Regions from separate parts of the Chitinophaga sp. Cy-1792 genome, predicted to be linked through region 1. Evidence: riboswitches for the same ligand, from Rfam matches in the RefSeq annotation. Region 1 holds a riboswitch; the other holds the start of a gene.
The links. A riboswitch is a leader RNA that binds a small molecule or an ion and turns the genes downstream of it on or off. The one in region 1 is predicted to bind S-adenosylmethionine.

Region 1 (12,223 bases):
ATCGATCGTCTGTACAAATTTGCCATCTATATAAAGGGAAGTATGCGCGCTATCGGCCACCAGTGCGAGGTGCGTGAGCTTTCCTACCGGCAGTTCATAATCGAAAAGTACATCGAACTTACCTTTCTGGGTAAGGCCTATTTTGTTGGTATTGTTATATTGTTCGAGACGAATCCCACTCTCATAGTCGCCGCTGGTAAGCAGGGAGGAATAGGTGCTGACCTTATCGCGACTCACAAGGCATTCCACCGTGTAAGGAGGCTTCAGGTCTTTGCCGTTCAGCTCAACAAAATTGCTGGGTCCGTGGAAGCGAAGCCTGTACTGCGCACTGGCCTGCATACCGGTTACAGACAGGAGTGCCGTCAATACAGCAGCTCCTATCAGAGAGTTGATAGATTTCATTTTCATTGTTCACTAATATAACGGGCTAAAAATACTGATCATAATTGAGAATTCCGGCATAAATTGTAATTAGAAAACTATCTTATGGGTTTCATCAGGAATTATTCCAGTGTTTTTTGGTTGCTTGGGGGTATTATCGCGGGCAGTATTGCCGGACTGATATGGGGTTCCAGGGTAACGGTCATTCAGCCTGTAGGCGAGATTTTCATCAATTTATTATTTACAGCAGTAGTCCCGCTGGTATTTTTTGCTATCGCAGATGCCATAGCGCAGGTAGATGCAGGCAAAAAGCTGGGCAGGATACTGGGGGTGATGTCGCTGGTATTCCTGGCCACCCTCCTGCTGTCGGCTATTTTTACCATGGTCACCGTAACGGTATTCCCGATACACCAGGTCATCACTTTAAGTACTCCTTCGGGAAATATAGGCCAGCCGGGCAACCTGGGTGAACAGCTCACGCGACTCCTGACGGTAAATGAGTTTTATGAACTGTTGTCCAGGAAAAATATGCTACCGTTTATCATCTTTTCCGTGATCACGGGATTTGCCGCTATGCGTGCAGGTGCTGCCGGCCAGGCATTCCGTAACTTCCTGCATTCCGGCAATGAGGTCATGAAGCAGATCCTGCATGTGATTATGAAGGCCGGCCCCGTGGGTCTGGGCGCCTATTTCGCCTGCCAGGTCGGAACCGTAGGCCCGCAGCTGTTTGGCACTTACGCTCATTCGCTGGGACTGTACTATATTGTGGGCATTGTCTACCTTATCACCGGCTTCACGTTATACGCCTTTATTGCCGGCGGCTTTCACGGCATTCGTATCTTCTGGAAGAATAATATTGTGCCGATGCTTACCGCAGTTGGTACCGGTAGCAGTATCGCTACCATCCCTGCTAACCTGGAAGCAGCACCTAAAATGGGTGTCCCCAATGATATCGCCAATGTAGTGATTCCGCTGGGAGCCACCTTGCATAAAGATGGCTCCAGTATATCGGCCATCGTGAAAATGGCCGTGGTATTTGGTATGTACGGAAAAGGATTCGATAACCCGCATACAATACTGATGGCGCTGGGCATCACCGTTATCGTCAGTATTGTGGAAGGCGGTATTCCCAATGGCGGCTATGTAGGCGAAATGCTGATGATGAGCATTTACGGCTTTCCGCTGGAAGCCTTGCCTGCCATGATTATCATTGGTACGCTGGTAGATCCGCTGGCCACTATTCTCAACGCAACCGGCGATAATGTGGCAGCTATGATGACTACCCGCTTCCTGCGCGGGTCATTGGAGAAGCCCGTCCAGCCGGCACCTTCCGTTATCGATTAATTTCGTTTATGCGTTTACGATAGTCTGCACTACAGGTATCTTTTTAAAAGCCTGTTCCAGATCACTAATCAGATCAGTATATTCTTCCAGTCCAACAGATAAACGTATCAGGCTGTCGCTCACACCGGCAGCCCTTCTTTTTTCATCCGGGATAGACTTATGTGTCATAGCAGCGGGGTGACAAAGTAAACTTTTAATACCACCTAAACTCTCTGCCAGTTTGAAGTAGTTGGTACTGGTAACAAAAGCAGTAGCTGCTGCGGCGGTATCATTCTTTAAAGTAAAAGAGATAACTCCCCCAAACCCTTTACTCTGGCGCTTTGCCAGCTCATGACCCGGATGTGAGGCCAGTCCCGGATAAAAGACTTTATCTACTGCCGGATGTTGTTCCAGGTATTCAGCGACCTGTTGCGCATTTTGTACGTGCTGGCGTATACGCAGCGGCAATGTTTCGATACCACGGATCAGCAGGAAGCTGTCGAACGGCGACAGTACGGCGCCACAGGCATTCTGATAGAACTTAATTTCCTGTGCAAGTTGTTCTGTTTTGCTGATAACCACACCGGCAATAAGGTCGCTGTGGCCACCAAGGTACTTCGTAGCGCTGTGCACTACAAGGTCGGCGCCGAGCGACAACGGCTGTTGAAGGATGGGCGAAGCGAAGGTATTATCTACACACAAAAGAATATTATGTGCTTTGGCAATCTTTGCGATTGCTTCGATGTCGGAGATCTTTAACGTAGGATTGGTAGGGGTTTCCAGCCAGATCAGCCTGGTAGCAGGTGTAACGGCATTGAATACGGCGCTGACATCTGTCGTATCTACATAATTGACGTGGATACCGAACTTTTTATATACTTTATCGAAGAGGCGGAAGGCACCACCGTAGATATCATCTACTGCAATAATTTCATCGCCTGCCTTGAGTAATTTAATAACGGCGTCAATCGCGGCGAGGCCACTGGAGAAGGCCGATGCGCCAGCACCTCCTTCCAGTCCTGCGATAATTTTTTCTGCTGTTTCCCTTGTAGGATTATTACTGCGTGCATAGTCATAGCCTTTGTTGACACCTGGTGCTTCCTGCACAAAAGTGGAAGTCTGATAGATAGGTACTGCAATGGCGCCTGTTTGAGGATCTACTGGTAAAGAATGGATCAGCTGTGTGATGGTACTCATTGGTTCATAATTTTTTTGATGAATAAATGGGGTTCTTTTGCAGTATACTATCAGGAGAGATGCAAGGTGAGTATTATACCATTGCCGGCAGGCATGGGTATAAATAAAAAAACTCATCTGGAGCCAGATGAGTTTTATATCTAAAAGAAAATTAGTAAAACTTGTATCTGACTTATCTTCCCTCGCTAAGCGAGGATGGATGCAGCACCTTTCACGTGGTGAAGGTTGCTAAGGTATCGTCGGGCCATGTCCCTACTCCTTTCTTGATAAGCAACTATTAAAGAACTGATGCAAAGATAGGACGCAAATTCAAATCTACAAATTTATTTCCTACAAAATCAGTAGACTACTACTTTTTATGGGCAGCAATAGTATCCTGAATCCCTTGCTGGTATGGCGTTGGCGTCATTTGAAAATATTTTTCAAATTTATCAGAATTAAAGACAAAGGGGTGGTTATTCTGGTATAACATCTCTACGATCTCCTTAGTCTGTTTATCGAACAGCCCGGTGAGCGACAGCATAAATTTGTTCAGCTTCATATATTTCGGTTTCACCCCCATGGCATCGGCAATCATTGTTACATATTCTTTACCAGTGGGTGCCGGCGCGGCTGTAGGAAGGTGCCATACCTGGTTCCAGGAGTTGTTGTCCTGCAGGAGCAGGTGCATTGCCCTGCCGGCATCCGGCGTATAGGTATAGCTGTGTGGCATATCATCGCGGCCAATCCACATGGCAGTACTCTTATTAGCGAATTTGTCGATGATAAGGATGTTGAGGAAACCGGTTTTATCGGCATGAGGGCCGTAGAAGTCGGCTGCACGGGCAATGGTAGCAGTTATATTGCCGGCTTTTACTTCCTCCATCAGCTGGGTGGCAATCTTTGCCCTTACTTCCCCTTTTCTGCTTGCCGGGTTATAGGGAGATGTTTCCACCATCTGTCCTTCTACTAACCCGTACGAATATACGTTATCGAAGAAGAGGAGTTTGGCGTTACTGGCTTTACAGGCAGCAATAACGTTATTCATGATGGCAGGCCATGCAACGGACCAGACATTAATATCATATTTAAGTCCCGCGCAAAGAATCACGACATCAGACCCTTTCACGGCGTTTAAAGTCTGGCTGGCATCAGTGATATCAGCCGCCACGAGATCGGTGATACCTGCATAGGATTTAGGGTTGCGACCAACGAGACGTACACGTTGTCCGGCGGCCACCAGCTGAGCGGTCAGCTCATTGGCAATAATACCGCCAGCGCCTAAAATAGTATAAAGAATACGGTTGTTCTGTTCAGACATAAAAAGGGTTTGTATAATAAGTTAAGCTAAAAACCAACATCCGGGGCCTTGTGCAAGCACAACGAATTTCAGTAAATTATACAGCATATACAAGGAGACGATTGAAAAATAAGGATATTTTAATTCCCGGTCCTGATTATGTCCGACAGTACCCGTTATTGTCTTTTACTGCCAGTTATTTTAATGATGTTTACGCTCCCAGATGATATCAACGGCCATATAATGCACATCCGTTAAATTCCCTCCTGTACCCAGCAGGTCATTCATATAACCGATATCGATGGTAACAGGAAGATGTTTGGGATGTACCGTATAATAGACCGTGAACCTGGTTTCTTTGTAGCCCCAGCCACTCCATTGACGGGGTTCATTTTCCTTGCTGACAGCAAACAAAATTTCCGCACTGGTACTTAGTTTATTGGTGCCTGTACCCAGTGGTATACTAAGTTGTGATTTCAGTCTTGTCCTGAATTGAAAATCCTCTTCTGCCGGCGTGAATGCAGGGGCAAAAAACTTCCTGAATTCCTGCCGTAAAGTATTTTTCCATTTGAGATGTCCCAGTGGTGTAGTGATCGCATACCGGCCATAGAGGCGGAATTCCTGTTCAAAAGCCGGATCGGCACTATGATAGGGATAGGCTTCCTCGTAATTGTTTTGCCGGCGGTAGCTGATGGCGTAGGAATACTCCCTGTTTTTGCGGTAATGATGATAAAATTCCTGGTTCAGCACCAGGATAGCCTGGTGATGGAGTGGGTTGGCATCGGCAGTAGGGTTACTTGTTCTTCCCAGGCCGATGTAGGTCAGGGATTCCACTTTGCCGGCACTATCCAGTGGCTGACGTATTCCCAGCGCCATCCAGCTCGCGGTATTGGCCTTACCAAGGCCAGGCGGACTTATCTGTGCTGCTGTAGTAGCAGTAAACAGTACAAAAATTATAAATAATGCAATTATGTTAATGGAAATGTTTTTGATGGTCATACTCACTGATCAAAATAGATAGCCGTGCTTTGCGCAACTGCCGGCAGGCAGTTATACGCAAGCATCATTGTTCACTGTACTGACTTTGTCTTGTCTGAAATAATTATGGCTGGAATACCCGCTCGAACATCTATCTATAAAAATAAAAAACAGTACAGGTTCAAAATTAAAAAATAAGGGCCGGAACCACTAGTACAAATCAGGACTTCCCTATTCAAAAACACGACCTATCCGCTATTATTGCTTTTTCAAAACATCCATCCGGGGGGTATGGATGAGCTGCAACAATACACCGTTGGTCCATCCGAAACCATCCTGCAATGGGTACTCTCCCCCACCCGCAGGTAAGTGTATATCAGCTACATTGTATTTTTCCAGGAGTTTGCCAGTATGGTTAAACACGGTAATATTCAAGGTGGTCCAGCGTTTGGCGATGGTATCTGCCAGTGATTGCTGTCCATAGTTGTGCAGGCCTTTGATGGCCATGTATTGCAATGGTGCCCAGGCATTGGGAGCATCCCATTGCTGGTGGTTGCTGACCTGTGTGGTCATAACACCCCCAGGCGCCAGCAGCTGCTGTTTGATAAAGGCAGCCATTCGTTTAGCCATGGCCGTAGAATTGGTCATGCCGAAAAATAGTGGCGTGGCGCCCGCGATAGTAACAGCTTTTGTTTGTTGCTGCAACTTCCAGTCGTAGTCAAAATACCAGCCGCTTTTTGTGTTCCAGCAATACCGGATAACGGCCTGGCGCCGGGCTGCAGCCAGTTTTTTAAATAACAGCGCTGAATCCGCCTTGCCCTTTTGCTTATATCCTCTGGCGATGGTCAGTTCCAGGTGATAGAGCAACCCGTTGAGGTCGACGGGAATGATATCCGTTGTATGAATGGTCGTGAGCTGCTGCGGGTCTTTAAACCAGCGGCTACTGAAATCCCAGCCGGATTCGGCCGCCGCACGGATATTACGATAAAACACGGAAGGGTGCTGGGTGGTTTCCCGTGCTGCCAGTACATCTTCGCGGTACGACTCTTCCCTCGGCTGATCACTGAAATCCCAATAACGGTTCAGCACCTCTCCGTTGCGGAGCTTCACCACATGCGCCACGGCATTGCCTCTGGACAAAGTATCTGCACCACGCATCCAGAAAGCATATTCTTTTAACAGTTCAGGCAGATAATGCGCATATACCGATTCACCTTTTGTTTCCGCCAGCAGGGATATCATCATGGAAAAGAACGGGGGCTGGCTCCTGGTAAGGAAATACGTACGGTTACCGTTAGGAATGAAGCCCAGCGTATCTATCAGCCATGCGAAATTGCTGATCATATTTTCAATCATCTCCGTTTTTCCGGCTGCCTGTAATCCCAGCATGGTGAAATAGGAATCCCAGTAGTAAACCTCTCTGAACCTGCCACCAGGCACGATATAGGGATGTGGCAAAGGGATCAGCGACACACTGCCATCCGGTACGGGCTCACGGCGCAAAACCGTCCACAATGTATCTATATGGTGTTCGATGCCGGCGCTGATATCGCTGTGGTAAGGCACTGCGCGGGAAGCGGGCATTTCGAAATAGCTGTCGGCAAAGGTTTTAAGGTTGAAGCCAGGTTTGTCTTTTGCGGCAAGCCAGGCCTCCATAATGGCTGCCGGCGCCATTTTGGGCTTCATGTCAACAAATGTTTTACCATCCGGATAAATACGGTTCAGCTGTATATCTTCAAACAATCCCGGATAAATGGTACGTGGTGTCTGCTGTTGTGCAGGTAATTGCAGGTAGATGATCAGTAGGAAAGCCGTAATGATAGATTTCATCTGGAAATTATTTTGGGTTATAACGTGCCTGGCAATACGAAAATAACCAATTAATCCGGGCAAAAAAAAGCTGCATTCCACCAGGAATACAGCCTTGTAATATTGGTACCGGCAGTACGATCAAGGATCCAGCGGATCGCGGCTATCCGCCTGCAGGGAATTGAGTTCCGGCAGGTAGGAAATGCTGGTTTCGCTGACACTAACCGCCTTTTTCATGGGCAGGTAGCCCAGCTCCTGGCGGCAGCGTAACTCAAACAACCGGGTGCTGATATAAGTAAGGTGCATGTTATCGGAAACACATAAAATTCTTTTATCTACCGGCATACCAGTACGGAACACGATCCTGTTGGTATTACGGATATTGGTGGTGGTATGGCGTGCATATGGCTCTACGATCACGGCGTCTGACGGCACTTTCAGACTATCCACCAGGTATTTCTTCATCTCTATGGCCTCTGCAAAAGGCGTCAGAAAAGGGTGTACATGTCCGCCGGAAACTACGATAAATGGCGCCATTCCTCTCTGGTACATGGCTGCACCACTCTTGCAGCGGGCTTTTCCGGCATCGCTGATATTGTCTTTATTTCCCGGGCCGGCACCTAATATAAGGATGACGGTATAATCATACTTTTTCCAGTTCAGCTTTTTAAGCCGTGCATATGGTTCTTTGTTGATGTTGGACAGCGGTTCGTACCTGGCTGCTTCATCGTGTTTGTTATAAGTCAGCAGCGCCAGCGCCAGATCCAGGGAAGGTTCGAAGAAGAGTACTTCCTGGTTGCCGGTTGTCTGCATCTTATCTAAAATACCATTTACGCCGGCGTAGTAGGCCGGAGATTTAACATACCAGGCTGCAGAATCGATATTGGGATACCTAAAACCTTTGTTTTCGGTATATGCCCGGAGAATGTAATTAACGCCTTTGGCGGCATCCTGCCAGGCCATGGTCAGTAAGGTGGTATCACTTTCCCGGCTGTATAGCTGAAAAAGGCCACTGTTGCGCATGGCATGAATGAGCGGCGCCATGGTGGCCTGGTTGGTAGTCAGCAGATGGTTCAGGCGATAGCTGATGCCCGCTACTTCCTCATTGGAAAAATAGAACGGCGCCACCAGGTCTTCCGCATCGTGCTGCCCCGCCGGCACCGGGCCTGCCAGGCGATGGCTAAATTCCCTGGCTACCTTTGCCAGCATTTCATCCTGCAATAGCAGCCTGCGGATGGCAGGCATTTGCTCTATCAGGGTAAAAAGGTAGAAATTCCTGTCCTGCACCTTATTATTTCCGGTAAAAAAGGTATAGTGAGGGTCTGGTGGCGACAACTGCGCCATAACACGGGTTCCGCCAACGAAAAGACAGATAAGTAATAACCTGCGAAGAATAAACATATTACAAGATTACAGATAATATCAATTAATAGAACAGTTCTTTTTCAGATTTGTTCATTTCTTAATTTAAGAAAAATTTATAATACATTTCTAACGCTAATATATATACGCCTAATACACAAAACGCTCCACCAGCAAGGATTCCAGCACAAATCAATTGTAAATCAACCACATAAATCACTTACTTTTACAGCATCAAAAACAGTTCAGCAGCCAACATCCATGTATCACAACCACGCGCAGAAAACATTTGTCCGATTTGGTGTACTCATATTAATGGTAGTCATACTAACCACCTTATTCCTGATGATATATATGCGCAAGCGTACATCAGAACGGATTGGCAGTATGGTAAATGAGCTATCTGTAAATGATAACAGCAGCAGGCACCTTAGCAAGGCATCGCAGCTGTTGTACCAGGCAGACAATAACTTCAGGCTATATACCGTCACCTTCGACCGGCAATACTTTACCGGCTACCACGATATGCTGAAAGGCGTGAAGGCCGAACTGGACAGCGCACTGGCAGATAAAGGCCCTTATGGGGTTTCTATACTCCTGGCCAATAAAGCCAGACAGATGGACATATTTACGCAATGCAGCCACCGCCTGGATTCATTGCTGCAACTGGAAACTGCCTGGCCGGCGATCAGCGTACCTGCCGGTGTACAAGCGTCATCCTCCCCAACGCGTATACATATAGACACCATCATCAGCACACAGGAAACAGCCACCAGAAGTAAAAAGAAGCTCCTGGGCCGCATCCGTGATGCGATTGCCAATAAATCCGATACCAAAAAAACGAAACAGGTAGCTATCGTAAAACATACGCCCGTTGCCAGTCCGCATAGTATCTCCAAAGATCAGCTGCAATCCATGCAGGCAAAATACGACCAGCTGTTCGTAGAAGCCTCCCGCACCAGGAACCGGATGAATAACGCCGAAGCCGACCTGGTGGCCACCAGCAACCGACTCTTTGCCGCTATACAGGAGCTGTTGCTGCAGGCCAATGATGCCACGCAGGCAGCCATGGCCGCCGAACGCAGCAAAGTGCAGGCCGGCGCCACTATCTCCCTGGAAAAAATCAAACACCAGGGATACTGGGAAATCCCACTTATACTCGTACTCGCCACCATTATCATTTATGGTATCATGCGACTCTATCGCTACGACCTGGCACTGCTCCGCTCCACACAGCAGGCAGAAAGACTCGCCCGCCAGAAATCTGAGTTTGCAGCCACCGTCAGCCATGAACTGAGAACGCCTATACAGTCGCTGCTGGGCTATAGCCAGCAACTCAACCGGGAATATAAACCTGAAACGGTATCGGCTATACGAACAGGTGCAGAAATGCTGTTGCAGGTAGTTAATAACGTACTGGAATATACGAAAATAGAAACCCATAAACTGGTATTGAAGCAGGAGAAGTTTTCGCCAAGAGCCGCTATAGAAGAGGTATGCCAGGTATTACAGGTACAGTCAGAACTGAAATCTCTCCAGATGACAGTCAACATCTACTTCCCTACTACCCTGCAGGTATCGGGAGACGCCTTTCGGCTGAAACAGGTAATCACCAACCTGGTAGCCAACGCTATCAAGTATACCGACAAAGGCGCCATCACCATCACTGCTGCCATGCGCACCATAGAAAACGGCAACTGCCTCCTGGAAGTAACCGTTACCGACACCGGTATCGGCATTCACAACCGCGACCTGCCACAGCTATTTGATGCCTTTACACAAGCCTCCGCCGACAGCAACGCCTCCTTCAGGCCCAACAGCAGCGGCCTCGGACTACATATCGCCAAAAAAATCATCGACCTGCACGACGGGAAAATCTATGTTAAAAGTATCCACGGTAAAGGATCTACCTTCTTCTTTGAAATAAAATACCAACCCATCGTTCACTCCCCTGCCACCAGGAAAATTACCGTACCTGTCAATATCAATCAACCTTCCGGCACCTCCACGAACAAAGTAGTGCGCATACTGGTAGTGGAAGACAGCGTCCTTAATCAGAAGCTGCTCTCGATGATGCTGGACAGAATGCAGGTATATTATAAAATAGCAGGTAATGGAGAAGAAGCCCTCGCTTTGTTTGAAGAATATACGTTCGATATTATCCTGACAGACATAGACCTTCCCGGCATGGACGGCATCGCGCTGACCGCGCATATTCGCGCCATGGAAGACAAGAAAAAAGCCGCAGTTACCATCATTGCCATTACCGGGAATGTGATGGAAGAAGATATTGCCCTGTACCTCAAATGCGGCTTCAATGATTATATCATGAAACCTTACCGCGATACCGACATCCAGGAAAAGCTGCTGCTTTTTGGTGTGATGGCCTGATTTGCGTAGCTTAACAGGAATCAAACCCTTGTAAGTTGACACTGGCCGACCGCATCATTGCATTTAATAAGTCCCTCCATTTTGAAGGTAAGCTGCCTGCAGGCATTCATGTCATGAACCCTTTCCGTGAAAAAAAGGACATCGTGGACATCATGACAAAATTCTACAGGAAGTATTACAGCGATAACCAGCCCCGGCAGATTATACTGGGTATTAATCCTGGCAGACTGGGCTCAGGGTCTACCGGGGTGCCTTTTACGGATACCACCCGCATGAAGCAGGTAGGCCTGGAAATTACAGATTTCAAGACGCATGAGCCTTCATCGGTATTTGTATATGACGTGATCAACGCCTATGGCGGCCCGGAAAAGTTTTATAAGCGGTTTTACATTACGTCTGTTTGTCCGCTGGGGTTTACCACCGACAAGGGCGACAAGGTCATCAACTACAATTATTATGATTCCGCGGCACTGACAAAATCAGCCCTGCCGTTTATTGTAAAATGTCTGAAAGAGCAATTGAGCTGGCCGATCAGCCATGAAGTCTGTTATTGTATGGGTACGGGTAAAAACGCTGCATTTTTGCAGGGGTTAAACACAGAGCATCAATTCTTTAAGGAAGTGGTACCATTGGAGCATCCGCGGTATGTCATGCAGTATAAGAGCAGGTCTAAGGATGCGTATGTGCAGAAGTACCTGGATACCTTTGCTGCGCATGTATAGCAGGGATTGGCAACAGTATGTCCCGGAATGTGGAACGCGGGCAACACTACACTGCTATGCCGTTGTCATACCGTTGACATACCCTTGTTATGCCGTTGCTTTACCAATATAATCTGCGATCATGTTGAGGAGGCCCATATCAAGGCGGTGGCCGGCAAAAGTGGCGCCGGAGGCCCTGAGATAGCCGTCATCATCTTTTTCCAGGAGTACCTGTTCGCCAAAAACGTCTACTATAAAACGGTCATCAGCGGCGGATCCGGCGGATTTAACAGGAAAGGTGCCGGAGGGGGTCTGAATAGTAAAGGGCTGCATATACGAGCGGTTTAGACGTTTTATGTAGCAAACCGCAGGCCAGCTCCTCCTAAACGGACAGGAAATTATAATATCTGTACCAGGTATTTTCAAATCCGTCGTGGGAAATGAATTCCGCGACAAGATCATGATCGTTGCCGAGGTTATCCAGTTGTGGAAATGGTTGATCGCTGAGGGCAGTGCCTCCGAAATTGAAGTTGCTGTTAGCGATGCCAAAAGTACCGTCCGGATATAACTCTATTTTTCTGCATTCAAAGCGGAGTTCATCCAGTTCTATGAATTGAACTTCCGCTTCATCTTCCTCACGGTGCAGCCAGTAAATTTTGACATATTGCATGGATGATTACATTTTTTCCAGCTTGCACTCCCATACCTGGTCGTGCTGCAGGGGACTTTCAACAATCACCCCTTTGATCCTGTAGGTATCGCCCTCCTGTTTTATCTGGTCGCCCACATTAGGAGCACCGGC
Region 2 (12,223 bases), 1.3 Mb from region 1:
GTCCAAACCAGCGGTTAAACTTAAAGAAGAATTTGTTCAGCCCTTTGGAATCTTTGCTGAGGTGCATCGGACGCAGGATCAGCATACATAATGCCGGTGTCAGCGATAGCGCCACAAATGCAGAAATCAGTACAGAGATCGCAATAGTGATCGCAAACTGCTGATACAGGCGACCTACGATACCAGGGATAAATCCTACTGGTACGAATACTGCCGCCAGAATGAGTGCAATCGCAATTACCGGCCCGGAGATTTCTTTCATCGCCTGGATGGTAGCATCCTTCGGCGACATCTTCTCATGGTCCATATTATGCTGTACCGCTTCCACCACCACGATCGCATCATCCACCACGATACCGATCGCCAGTACGAAACCGAAGAGGGTCAGGGTGTTGATGGTAAAGCCGAGTGGTATGAAGAAGATAAACGTAGCAATAATAGATACCGGAATCGCCAGGATAGGGATGATAGTCGCCCTCCAGCTCTGCAGGAAGAGGAATACCACCAATACCACAAGGATCAGGGCTTCCACGAGGGTATGTACCACCTCTTCGATGGATACTTTCACCACGGAAACGGATTCGAAAGGTACTACGTATTCTACGTCGCTAGGGAAAGACTTCTTCAGCTCTTCCATGGCAGCGGTTACGTTGGCAGCGGTTTCAATCGCGTTACTACCCGGCGCCTGGTATACGAGCAGATAAGCTGCACGTTTACCATCTACGAAGTTATTACCGGAATAGTTGAATTTACCCAGCTGTATACGTGCTACATCTTTCAGGTATACCAGTGATCCATCGCTCGGGCGTGTTTTCACGATGATATTTCCGAATTCTTCCGGCGTCTGTAAACGGCCCTGGGTGAAGATATTGTATTCGAATGTTTGTCCGGTTGGCTGTGGAGGTGCACCTACGGAACCTGCGGTGATCTGCGCGTTCTGTTCCTGGAGTGCGGCTTTGATATCATCAGCGGTAACACCCATCTGCGCCAGTTTATCAGGCTGCAGCCAGATACGCATGGAGAAGTCATCCGCACGGGTGAAGATATCACCCACCCCTTTTGCACGGAGCAACGCATCTTTTACATATACGTTGGTATAGTTGTCGAGGAAGGTAATATCGTGTGTGCCTTTAGGTGAGTATAACGCTACCAGCATCAGGATGCTTGGGTTACGCTTTCTAACGGTCAGACCTAAACGTTGCACTTCCTGTGGCAGGGTTGGCTGTGCGATACCTACACGGTTCTGCACGTCCAGCGCTGCGATATTGATATCTGTACCTACTTCAAAGTTCACGGTCATACTCATCTGACCAGAGCTGGTGTTGTTGGTAGAGATATAAGTCATTCCTGGTGTACCGTTTACCTGCACTTCCACGGGAGTGGCTACTGTCTGTTCAACAGTCTGTGCATCGGCGCCGGTATAGGTACCGGTTACCTGTACGGTGGGGGGCGAGATTTCAGGATACTGCCCGATCGGCAGGTTCATCATCGCCAATAATCCCACCAGTACCAGTACGATAGAAATTACTATCGCTGTTACCGGTCTTTTAATAAAAGTATCTGCAATCATGTTCTAAAGTTGAGTCTCGTGAACTTATTTCTTCGCTGCTGCTTCTGGTGGAGCAGGGATGCCTATCTGAATCTTGCCGCCATCGCGTAAGCGCTGGAAGCCTTCTGTAATAACCTTTTCGCCTTGCTGTATACCATCCATGATTACAATCTGGTCGCGCATTTTAGGGCCCAGGTGTACTTTACGTTGTTCTGCGATGCTGTCTTTAGCTACAAACACGAAGAATTCGCCCATCTGTTCGGTGATGGCTTTGTAAGGGATAATGAGCCTGTCGCCGGAAGCCTGGTTGAGTACATTCAGTACACAGCTCATGCCTGCTTTCAGTCTGTTATCCGGGTTATTGAACTGGATACGTACTTTGATGGTTGCCGTCTGGTTATCCACACCGCGATCGATCGCAAAGAGGTGGCCTGTCTGATTATAGGCAGTACCATCGGAGAGCGATAATCTGAAGGTGGTATCACCAGCTTTCGACTTACCCTGCATTTCGGCGTAGCGGCCGATTTCATTTTCAGGGATTACGAAATCCACGGCGATAGGGTTTTCGCTGGAGATAGTATTTAATAAGGTAGATCCCGGGGTGATCTGTGCGCCGAGTTTTACCTGGGAAATACCGATACGGCCGGTGAAAGGCGCTTTGATCAGCGAGTAGTCGAGGTCCGTACGGGCAGCGAGCAGACTAGCCTGTGCAGCTGCGAGTGAGCTGCGGGAGGTTTCCAGGGCTGCCTCTGCGTTATCAACGATCTGACGTGCTACCGCATCCTGTTCTACGAGGCGTTTGTAACGGTCGTCATCTTTTTTAGCCTTGTTGTAGTTCGCCTGTGCGCTAGACACACTTGCCTGTGCCTGCTGGTACGCAGCTTCATATTTGCGGCGATCAATTTCATAGAGGGTCTTACCTTTCTGAACTACTTCTCCTTCCTGGAAGAAGATACCGGTAATAAATCCGGCAACCTGAGAACGAAGTTCTACCTGGTTCAGTGCTACAACGGTAGCTGGGTACTTATCATAATAAACGGCCGGTGCCACGGTTGCCTCCGTAATATTCACCGCAGTAGGGGGCATTACAGGAGCGCCTTTTTGCTCAGGGCCTTTGCAGGCAGTAAAGGCTAAAACGCCGGCAGCGCTTAAAAAGACAAGGTGATTCATTTTTTTCATATCCGTTCCGGTTACCATTTAATAATTTACTGTTAAGGTTCCTAATGCTTTCTGCAGATCGATTTTACTGCTCAGTACCTGGTACATCGCGTTGTAGTAGCTCAGCTGAGCAGTACGCAGTTCCGTTTCAGAGATCAGTACATCGAGGTAGGTTTTAATGCCTTCCTTATATTGAAGCTGCAGCAGATTATATACATCCTGTGCCATCGCCACGTTTTCCTTTAAAGTCATATAGTCGTTCAGGTTACTTCTATATGCTGCCATCGCCTGTGTATATTGCGTATTTACAGCGCTGGACAAAGATTCAAAATCCCATTTGTTACGTTCCAGCTGTAACTCTGCCATTTTGATGTTGTGTACACGCTTTCCTCCCTGGAAAATAGGCAGGCTCAGTTTTAAACCCAGCAGGGAGTTGGGATAATTGTTATTATAGAGTTTGCCGAAGTCCTGGTTCTGATAGGCAAAGGCATAGTTAACAAATGCAGATACTGTAGGCAGATATCCCCATTTGTTATAGCGTACGTTTGCTTCCAGCAGACTTTCCTGTGTTTTCAGCAATTTGTATTCTATCCTGTTATGATAATCAGGGGTGATACTGGTATCGCTGTTGTTTACTTCAGCCACCATGGTAGTGGTATCGCCTGAGATGAGGATATCTGCGGAAGATGTTGGATATCCGAGTAGTTGTTTCAGGTAAGCCTGTTTGGAACTGAGTAATTCCATGGCAGCTTTCTGTTGTGCTTTTGCGTTGTTGAGAGAGATCGTCGCTCTTTTGTAGTCGGTTTTATCCACTACACCGCTCTGATACTGGTTATAAGCATCTTTCAGCGATCTTTCGAGGCGGAGGATATCTTCGCTGAGCACATTGATCTGTTGCTGTGTAAGCAACACATCATAATAGGCTTTACTAACGTCCGACACCACATCTATCTGGCTGCGGGTAGTATTTTGCTGGCTTTGGGTACGCACTTCCTTTGCTGTTTTGCTGGCGAGCAGGAGATCGCGGGTAAACAGGTTCTGGTTTAGTGTGAAGGTAGCAGCAGAGTTGTTGGCCACGCCTACTTTAGTAGGATTCCCACCGAAGATGGAGGTAGGTAATTCCAGGTAGTGCTGCAGGTTTGCATCTACAGATACCTGTGGGTACCAGTCGGCCAGCTTACTTTTTACTGTTCTGTCGGTGATCGCCTCATCAATAACGGATTGATGCAGTACAGGCTGATGTTTCAGCGCATAGCGGATACAATCCTCCAGAGTGGCTGTCGAAGGCAGTAGGTCGTTAGATTGCTGTGCGTGAAGTTGGCCGGAAAATAATAATCCGCACGACACAGCTAACAGGTAAAATGCTCTTTTCATAAAAGGCTTTTGACATTCAGTTCTTCTTTGTTCCAATCTCAGACAATAAAAGTTGGATAACGTAGATGCATATACGCAGATACATAGTAGTTATAGCCAGTTCATCGTCCATATCATATCGCAGGCCATTGTGCTGGCGCTGAGACAGAATAATTTTAGTGCATAGTATTTACAAATGCAGTGCAGCTGCAGATAACAGGTAGGTTCTCAGGTAAAACAACTTAAATCTCAGGTAAACAACGGGCTTTTGTATACCAGGTTAATTTTTAACGAGGCGCTAAGATAGTATTCTAAAAAGAAAAATCCACCCGGTCGGGTGGATTTTAACAATTACATGAAGTTCGCGGCCGATCATCCTTTATTTCGACCGCTGTTAATATGTTTTTCCGCATGATAAGAAGATCGAACTAACGGTCCGGCCTCTACGTAGTCTAAACCGATGTTATATCCTATCTCGCGTAATTCTGCAAATTCATCCGGGTGAACGAAGCGAACAACCGGCAGGTGCTTAGGAGTTGGCTGAAGATACTGGCCTAATGTAACTACATCACAGCCGTTATCATACAGGTCCTGCATGGCTTGTACTACTTCTTCCTTGGTTTCACCGAGGCCGAGCATGATACCGCTTTTTGTGCGCATGCCACCTTCTTTGAGCCTGCGGATTACTTCGAGGCTGCGGTGATATTTAGCCTGGATACGTACCTGCTTGGTAAGGCGTTCTACGGTTTCCAGGTTATGGGATACGATTTCAGGTGCTACATCAATGATACGCTGAAGGTTTTCCCACTGACCGCGAAAATCAGGGATCAGGGTTTCCATGGTGGTATCCGGGTTGAGGGCACGTACTGCCTTGATGGTGTTTGCCCAAACGATGGAGCCACCATCTTTCAGTTCGTCGCGGTCTACAGAGGTGATAACGGCATGTTTCACCTTCATCAGGTAGATCGCTTCTGCAACACGTTGAGGTTCATCATGATCTACAGGGTCAGGGCGACCAGTGGCTACGGCGCAGAAGCCACAGCTACGGGTGCATATATTGCCCAGGATCATGAAGGTTGCCGTTCCGGCTCCCCAGCATTCGCCCATATTAGGGCAGTTGCCACTTTCACAGATGGTATGTAATTTATGGGTATCTACCAGGTTTCTAACCTGCTTGTAGCTTTCTCCTATCGGCAATTTAACACGCAGCCAGTCAGGCTTTTTCACTCTGGCAGTGGCTGGCTCGGCGGCTATTACGGGTAATTCTTGCATCGCTTACTCCTTTCTTTAGAAAAACAAAGGTAATACTTATCTCTTATTCCAGCGTTTTCCGAATTGAATGCTCAGATACGCATTAAATAAAAATTGCTTATTATAATCATTTACCATGATTGGAACCTTCTTGGTATAAAATTCTCCGTTGACACCAACCTCCAGCGCACTCACCACTTCATTGAAATGCGCCCAGTCGAAGCGCATACCCAGCTTGGCATGCAATCCGGGAATAACACTCAGCTCGCTCCATCCCTTACCAAAACCGCCACCGCCGTTAATAGCGTTAGGGTCCAGGAAGTTCTTGGCATTGGGATCGTTGGGATCATAGCGGATATCCGCCACCTGGTCATTGCCTACCATCACGTTGAGGTAATAAGGTTTCACCAGCCCGATAGAAACGCCTCCATAATAAATACCACTCACCTCTACTCCGTTCTTATTGGCTTTTCCCCCGATCAGGTAACGCTGCCCTACCCCCAGTTTTACCGGGTAGAAATTATTCTGCTTACCATAGATATAAGGCCTGGAAGTTACGCCCATATTGGTAAAGGCATATCCCTGACGTTTATCTTCCTTATCACTCTTCTTTTCAGAAAATTCGAACTGGAAGTAATTAACGACCTTACGGCTCTTACGGTAGCCCAGCTCAAAAAAACCTCCCCAGCCGTCGGTATTCAGACGACCACCGAGAGAGAAATCACGCTGGAATACATTCTCGCCTTCTTCTTGTTCTTTGAAAACCTTAATCCGCTTCAGCTTACGCTGTTCCTTGGATTTTTCATTGTTAGATGACGTTCCCGTAGACGTGGATTGGGCTTTCACAGTCCCGCAAATGGCTGAAATAAGGATGATCAAGTATAATTTTTTCACAGTAATTGGGCTGTTGATATATTATTAAACGCTTGGTTAAAGGTATTGTTATGTTACGAATATTAAAAATACAGTTATTTTATGGTTTGTTCACATTGCTTAACTTGCACTAAAATACCAAAAGCATCGTCATGAAAACATCAGAAATCGTATATACAGGATCGTTACGCACTACTGCAACTCATCTGCAGTCTGGCACCGTAATCGAAACAGATGCCCCAGTAGATAACAACGGCCTCGGCGAAAGGTTCTCTCCTACCGATTTAGTTGCCACCGCGCTGGGAAGCTGCATGCTCACCATCATGGGTATCAAGGCCCGCGATGCTCAGTGGAATATCGAAGGCACTAAAGTAAGCATCCAGAAAATCATGGGCACCGATCCACGCCGCATCACAGGCATCGATGTTACCTTTGATTTCCCTGCCGGCCACGGACTGGACGAAAAAGCCAGAACCATCCTGGAAAGAGCCGCGCATACCTGCCCGGTTGCCTACAGCATCCATCCGGATATCAAACAAAATATTGTGTTTAACTGGTAATTCCTGCTTTTTAAACTAAAAAATCCCGTCTCTACTGCGTAGAGACGGGATTTTTTTATGGTGGGATGTCTTTCTAAAAATAAGTATGATAAACGTTTATCAAAATACCTGTCAGCGTCAACGCTAACCCTACAAACCCTATATAGGCGCCATATAACGCGATGCCTTTCACACAGCTTTTCCATATTGGCTGGCCATAATTCCTACGCAATGCGATGATTAAATAAAGTGTAAAACAGCCCGCTAAAATCCAATGGAACAAACTGTTATCCAGGTACCGGCCTAAAGTCCAGAATAAAGGCAGGGTAATAGCCAGCACTATAAATACAAATGCATGTATGTGCAAGGTAAATATCGCATGATCTGCGTATAGCCATTGCTTATTCCTGTAAAATGCAACTTTCAGGAATAAGGCAAAAAACGGCAGACAAAAGAACATGATCTTGGGGAAGTTATGATAATATCCTTCCTCATAAACCCGCTCCCTTTCTTCCTGAGAATGATAATGCTTTAAAGCAGCAGCATCTGTCTGGATAAGCAATTTTGTCAGGCCGGTAAAATGTAGCGAATCAGGCAGCTGATGATTAATAGCATCAAACTCCTCCTGCGTAGTTACGGTTTCTATCTGTTCCAATAACGCATAATTCCTGATGGAAGCGGAATCGTTTTGCGCGACACCTGGCATGACTTTTCGCTTCATCAGCGTCAGTTCTTTAAAAGGCCCTAGTGTTATGACTTCCGTCTTACCATTTTCCTGCGTATGGTGTTCTTGTAATCCGGTAATCTGCTTTAGCCATGTCATATATATGAAGAATAATATGAATGAGGTAAACAGGTATAAGTTGATTGGATTCACATAGCTTACCCGTTTTCCAAGGCGATGTTCACGGGAAAGAAAGCCAGGTCTGGTAAAGAGGTATTTTAATGTCAGTAAAAACCTTGAATCATAATGGAAAATATCTGATACAAAGTGTTTAATAAGATGTCCAAAGGTTTCGTGTGGCGCTACATTTTCTTGTCCGCAATGGCTACAGTACCTGTCGGCTACATGTTTTCCACAATTCAGACAATTCCGATGCTGGCGTAAGGGTTGTGTTTTCAACGTGATCGTAGGGTTAAGAAGCTTTAAAAATATTAGTTTTTTCTGAAATGGAAAAATCAGCTGATAAATTATGTCATTATCTGTAAGCAGGCTGACCAGTTCCTGGTTATCTGCTGATCAGCCCCACCAGCTCATCTTCCCAACAACTTCACGCCTACCATACAATGCAGGCATCTCAACTCATCACAATAATATTTTTTCAAATGTAACAAACCCTGTGAAGCCACTGCGTTGTTAGCGACCACTCCTGCTTCTTTCCACCTTGCAAGTACCCTGTTTTCCTCTGCGGGCATAGCTCCCAGCCATTCCAGCGACTGTTGCTGCAGGTAAACGGAAGCTTTCATTTTACCATAGAAGTAACGCAGCGGCAGCACCACATTGATGATGATACTATTCAGCGCCTGTGTCCCCATTCCATGTGCGTTATCTACTTCCAGTCCGAAGCGGTAATGCGTTTTCCAATACGGCGACGGTTGTACGAAAAGCAGCTGCTTAATTTCCTCCAGGCTACCGGCTTCTGTCAGGGCTGCAAACAGCCGGGGCCGCTGTATCCACAAGGCTGCAAAGGTGGCCAGCCTGACAGTAGGAAAAGCCGAAGGCCTTATCCGTAGCCATTTCCAACTATGCGCCGGCACAGGAATAAGGTTATGCTTATGTTTCAGCCATTGGTAATCGCGCTGCAGGGCATTGGGCCAGTCATCTGAAAAGGTTGCCTGGAGCAGCCCCGCCTGCCCGAACAGCAATGCTTCCACCATGGCCGGATGATGGCGGTAACGCAGGAGCAGTGTTAGTGGCAGGTGCTTTACCACATCCAGCATGGGGCCACTGTTATGCGGCTGTCCGAAACCCTCTGCCAGCAAGTGATAACAAAGTTCCTCCCAGTCGTTGCAATTCTTCTGAAGCAGTGTTGTCCAACGGCGCATCCTGTGCTCCCAGCGCTCTGCCAGCAGCCTTTCCTGCCAGGAGAGCCAGTGCAGCGGAGATACCCGGGCCACCTGGCTGTGACAGGGCACAAAACCGGCACTGAGCTTGAGTGCAGCATACCTTTGCAACAGCAGTTTGGGGATATGCTGTTGCAATTCCAGGCAGGGCGCAGGAAACAGCAGTCCGGGCTTATCGTGGCAAAAGACCACATGCAGAATAATGTTCGCATACCGCGGGTCGTGGTGATGCGCATGGCGGTACCAGTCGGAGCTACAGAGATGTAATTCTACATTTCCGCTCCAGCGGGTAGCGCCCACGCTAATAGTAGCTGCGGTAAAATCGGGGCCGTCCTGATGGTTGGGAATCCCCGGATGTAGTACGGTAATGGCTTCGCCATCAGTTGTTTTAAGCGCCTGATGATTGTACAGGCGATGCTGCCAGATAAACTGGAACAGCTCTTCGGAGAGCAACGGGTTAACAGACATATAGATATGGTTGGTTTATATAAAAATATAGTAGAATAACGGGTAAATAATCAGGTGAGAAAAAAAAATTTTGTTCTGATTTGGAAATTTGATCCGGATGATGTTACCTTTGCACCCAGTTCTTACACATCACTTATCCAGAAAGGCGGAGGGTCTGGCCCGATGATGCCTTAGCAACCTTTCCTGAATTGCAAGTCAGGAAGATGGTGCTAATTCCTGCTCTTGAGTAAAATCGAGAGAAAGATAAGTTGGCAGAGATTAATCTTCACCTTAATATATTTGAAAGGCTCTTCCAACAAAAGGAAGAGCCTTTTTTTGTGCCCTTCTCTCTCACACCCTTCATGGATTTGTGGTTGTTTAAGTTAGATTTTAGTGATAAAGTTGCAGAATATTATTTCCATATTCTGACAATCATTAAAAACAGTTCTGACAATGAAAACAGCAACACAACTGATTCACAGCATTCCGGTAGATGAATTGACAGGTGCCATTTCAGTACCTATCTATCAGACATCGACGTTTGTGCAGGAATCGCCGGGCATCAACAAGGGATTCGAATTTTCCAGGGCCAACAACCCTACCAGGAAAGTATTGGAAGACCTGATCTGTAACCTCGAAGAAGGCTATGCCGGATTCGCGTTTGCCAGTGGCATGTCGGCTATTGATGCTGTTCTCAAACTCCTGAAAACCGGCGATGAAATCATGGCGGTAGAAGATACCTATGGAGGCATCTTCCAGATCTTCAACCACATGTTCGAAAGATTCGGTATTAAGGTAAACTTTGTTGATACCAGCAATACGGATAAAGTACTCGCTGCGATCACACCAAAAACACGTGTTATCTGGCTGGAATCTCCCACCAATCCTACACTGCGCATCACTGACATTAAATCTGTCAGCAAGATCGCCAAACAACATGATATTCTCCTTGTGGTAGATAATACCCTCAGCACACCGTTGCTGCAGCAGCCTATCACCCTCGGCGCCGATATCGTGATTCACAGCGCCTCCAAATACCTGGCAGGACATTGTGATGTAATTGCAGGACTGGTAGTGGTAAATTCCAAAGCACTGGCAGATCAGCTGAGGTACAACCAGAATATTTCCGGCAGTATCCTCAGCCCATTCGAAGCATGGCTCACTATCCGCGGAATAGAAACGCTGTGGCTGCGACTGGAAAAACAATGTGCCAATGCCACTGCCGTAGCCAACTGGCTGAGCACACATCCGGCAATTGATAAGGTGTACTATCCAGGGCTCGCCACCCATAAAAACCACCATATTGCCAGGAAACAACAAAAAAATTATGGCGGACTCGTTAGCTTCTCACTAAAGGCTGATAACATCAAAAATGCGATCCGTATCGTCAACGCAACAAAACTGTTTAAACTCGCAGAAAGCTTTGGCGGCGTGAAAAGTATGCTGGCACACCCTGCCACCATGACGCATCGCAACATACCGGAAGATTTCCGGAAAAAAACAGGTCTGCAGGACTCCTGTATCCGACTGTCTGTAGGCATCGAAGACGCAGAAGACCTGATCAACGATCTGAAACAGGCACTGGACAGACTCAACTCTCCTGCCGGCAAACAAATAACTGTTTTACAATAAAAGCGCGGAACATCGGCTGCTACAGCTCATTGATGACCGCACAATGATTGAAAAAGTATGGAAAATAAGATCATCAATTTAGGAATCTTCGGATTCGGTTGTGTAGGACAAGGCCTGTACGAAGTATTGAACAGAACAAAAGGTATTAATGCAAGAATCAAAAAAATCTGTATTAAAGACCCTAACAAATCAAGACCAATCGACAGCAGTTATTTCACTACTGATAAAAATGAAATTCTGGAAGATCCTACCATTGACGTAGTGGTAGAACTTATCAATGATACTGAAGCAGCATTTGAAATCGTAAGCACCGCCCTGCGTAACGGTAAAGCTGTAGTAAGCGCCAGCAAAAGAATGATTGCTGAAAACCTCGCTTCTCTTTACCAGTTACAGGCAGAAAATAAAGTTCCATTCCTGTACGAAGCCTCCAGCTGTGCAAGTATTCCTATCATCCGTAACCTGGAAGAATACTACGACAACGATCTGCTCAATGCAGTAGAAGGTATCTGTAACGGATCTACGAACTATATCCTTACCAAAATATTCGAAGAAAACCTGAGCTTCGAAACCGCCCTGCAACAAGCGCAGGACCTGGGCTTCGCAGAAACAGATCCAACCCTCGACATCGAAGGCTACGATCCTAAATTCAAAATTGTCATCCTGTTATTACACGCGTTCGGTACTTTCGTTAAACCGGAAGAAGTATTCAACTTCGGTATACACCACCTGAACGATTTCGATATCCAGTTCGCCAGACAACGTAATTCTACGATCAAACTCATTGGCCATTGCCGCCGGAACAACGGTAATGTCTTTGCCTTCGTGCTGCCACACCTCGTGAAAGAGCACAACCTGTTATACGATGTATACAACGAATACAATGGTATCTTACTGGAATCTGCATTTACCGATAAACAGTTCTTTGTAGGTAAAGGCGCCGGTGGTACCGCTACCGGTAGCGCTGTACTGTCAGACATTTCCGCGCTGCTGTACAACTATCGCTACGAATACAAAAAAATCAAACAAAACAATCAGCCGGCATTTACCAACGATGTTAAACTGAAAATCTATCTGCGTTATAAAACACCTGACCAGGTAGATCTCCACGAATTCTTCAGCATTGAAGAAAAGTATGAGTCAGCAGAATATCGTTATGTGGTGGGTACTATCAACCTGCAGAAACTGAAAGATGCACAGTGGCTTAAAAATAAAGACGTGAACCTGCTGGTTCTCGAATAGTAGTCCGGAACTTTTATTGTTAAAAGTTTTCTCATAAGCAAAATTGATCAAACACCAACCGCAATGCATTTCCGCAAAGCGGAACCAACCATCTCGACGGCGCAGTTTTCTGCGCCGT

Region 2: linked by a shared signal. The riboswitch ahead of F3J22_RS08810 (PLP-dependent aspartate aminotransferase family protein) and the one ahead of F3J22_RS14000 (PLP-dependent aspartate aminotransferase family protein) in region 1 are both predicted to bind S-adenosylmethionine.

Annotation. Positions count from the first base shown of each region.
Region 1 is NZ_VWWO01000001.1:3,417,030-3,429,252, reverse strand. Features, by position in the region: gene F3J22_RS14010 (TIM-barrel domain-containing protein) at 1-408, opposite strand, end outside; gene F3J22_RS14005 (dicarboxylate/amino acid:cation symporter) at 487-1,725, shown strand; gene F3J22_RS14000 (PLP-dependent aspartate aminotransferase family protein) at 1,732-2,901, opposite strand; SAM riboswitch class I at 3,071-3,174, opposite strand; gene F3J22_RS13995 (NAD-dependent epimerase/dehydratase family protein) at 3,251-4,201, opposite strand; gene F3J22_RS13990 (DUF2490 domain-containing protein) at 4,382-5,179, opposite strand; gene treF (alpha,alpha-trehalase TreF) at 5,417-6,988, opposite strand; gene F3J22_RS13980 (YdcF family protein) at 7,109-8,368, opposite strand; gene F3J22_RS13975 (ATP-binding protein) at 8,645-10,720, shown strand; gene F3J22_RS13970 (uracil-DNA glycosylase family protein) at 10,756-11,442, shown strand; gene F3J22_RS13965 (hypothetical protein) at 11,530-11,754, opposite strand; gene F3J22_RS13960 (hypothetical protein) at 11,804-12,091, opposite strand; gene F3J22_RS13955 (hypothetical protein) at 12,098-12,223, opposite strand, start outside.
Region 2 is NZ_VWWO01000001.1:2,141,486-2,153,708, reverse strand. Features, by position in the region: gene F3J22_RS08850 (efflux RND transporter permease subunit) at 1-1,570, opposite strand, end outside; gene F3J22_RS08845 (efflux RND transporter periplasmic adaptor subunit) at 1,595-2,728, opposite strand; gene F3J22_RS08840 (TolC family protein) at 2,747-4,081, opposite strand; gene lipA (lipoyl synthase) at 4,433-5,332, opposite strand; gene F3J22_RS08830 (hypothetical protein) at 5,369-6,157, opposite strand; gene F3J22_RS08825 (OsmC family protein) at 6,337-6,744, shown strand; gene F3J22_RS08820 (hypothetical protein) at 6,818-7,546, opposite strand; partial or broken gene F3J22_RS30825 (DUF3667 domain-containing protein) at 7,568-7,846, opposite strand; gene F3J22_RS08815 (DUF2851 family protein) at 7,978-9,255, opposite strand; SAM riboswitch class I at 9,386-9,505, shown strand; gene F3J22_RS08810 (PLP-dependent aspartate aminotransferase family protein) at 9,688-10,866, shown strand; gene F3J22_RS08805 (homoserine dehydrogenase) at 10,924-12,105, shown strand.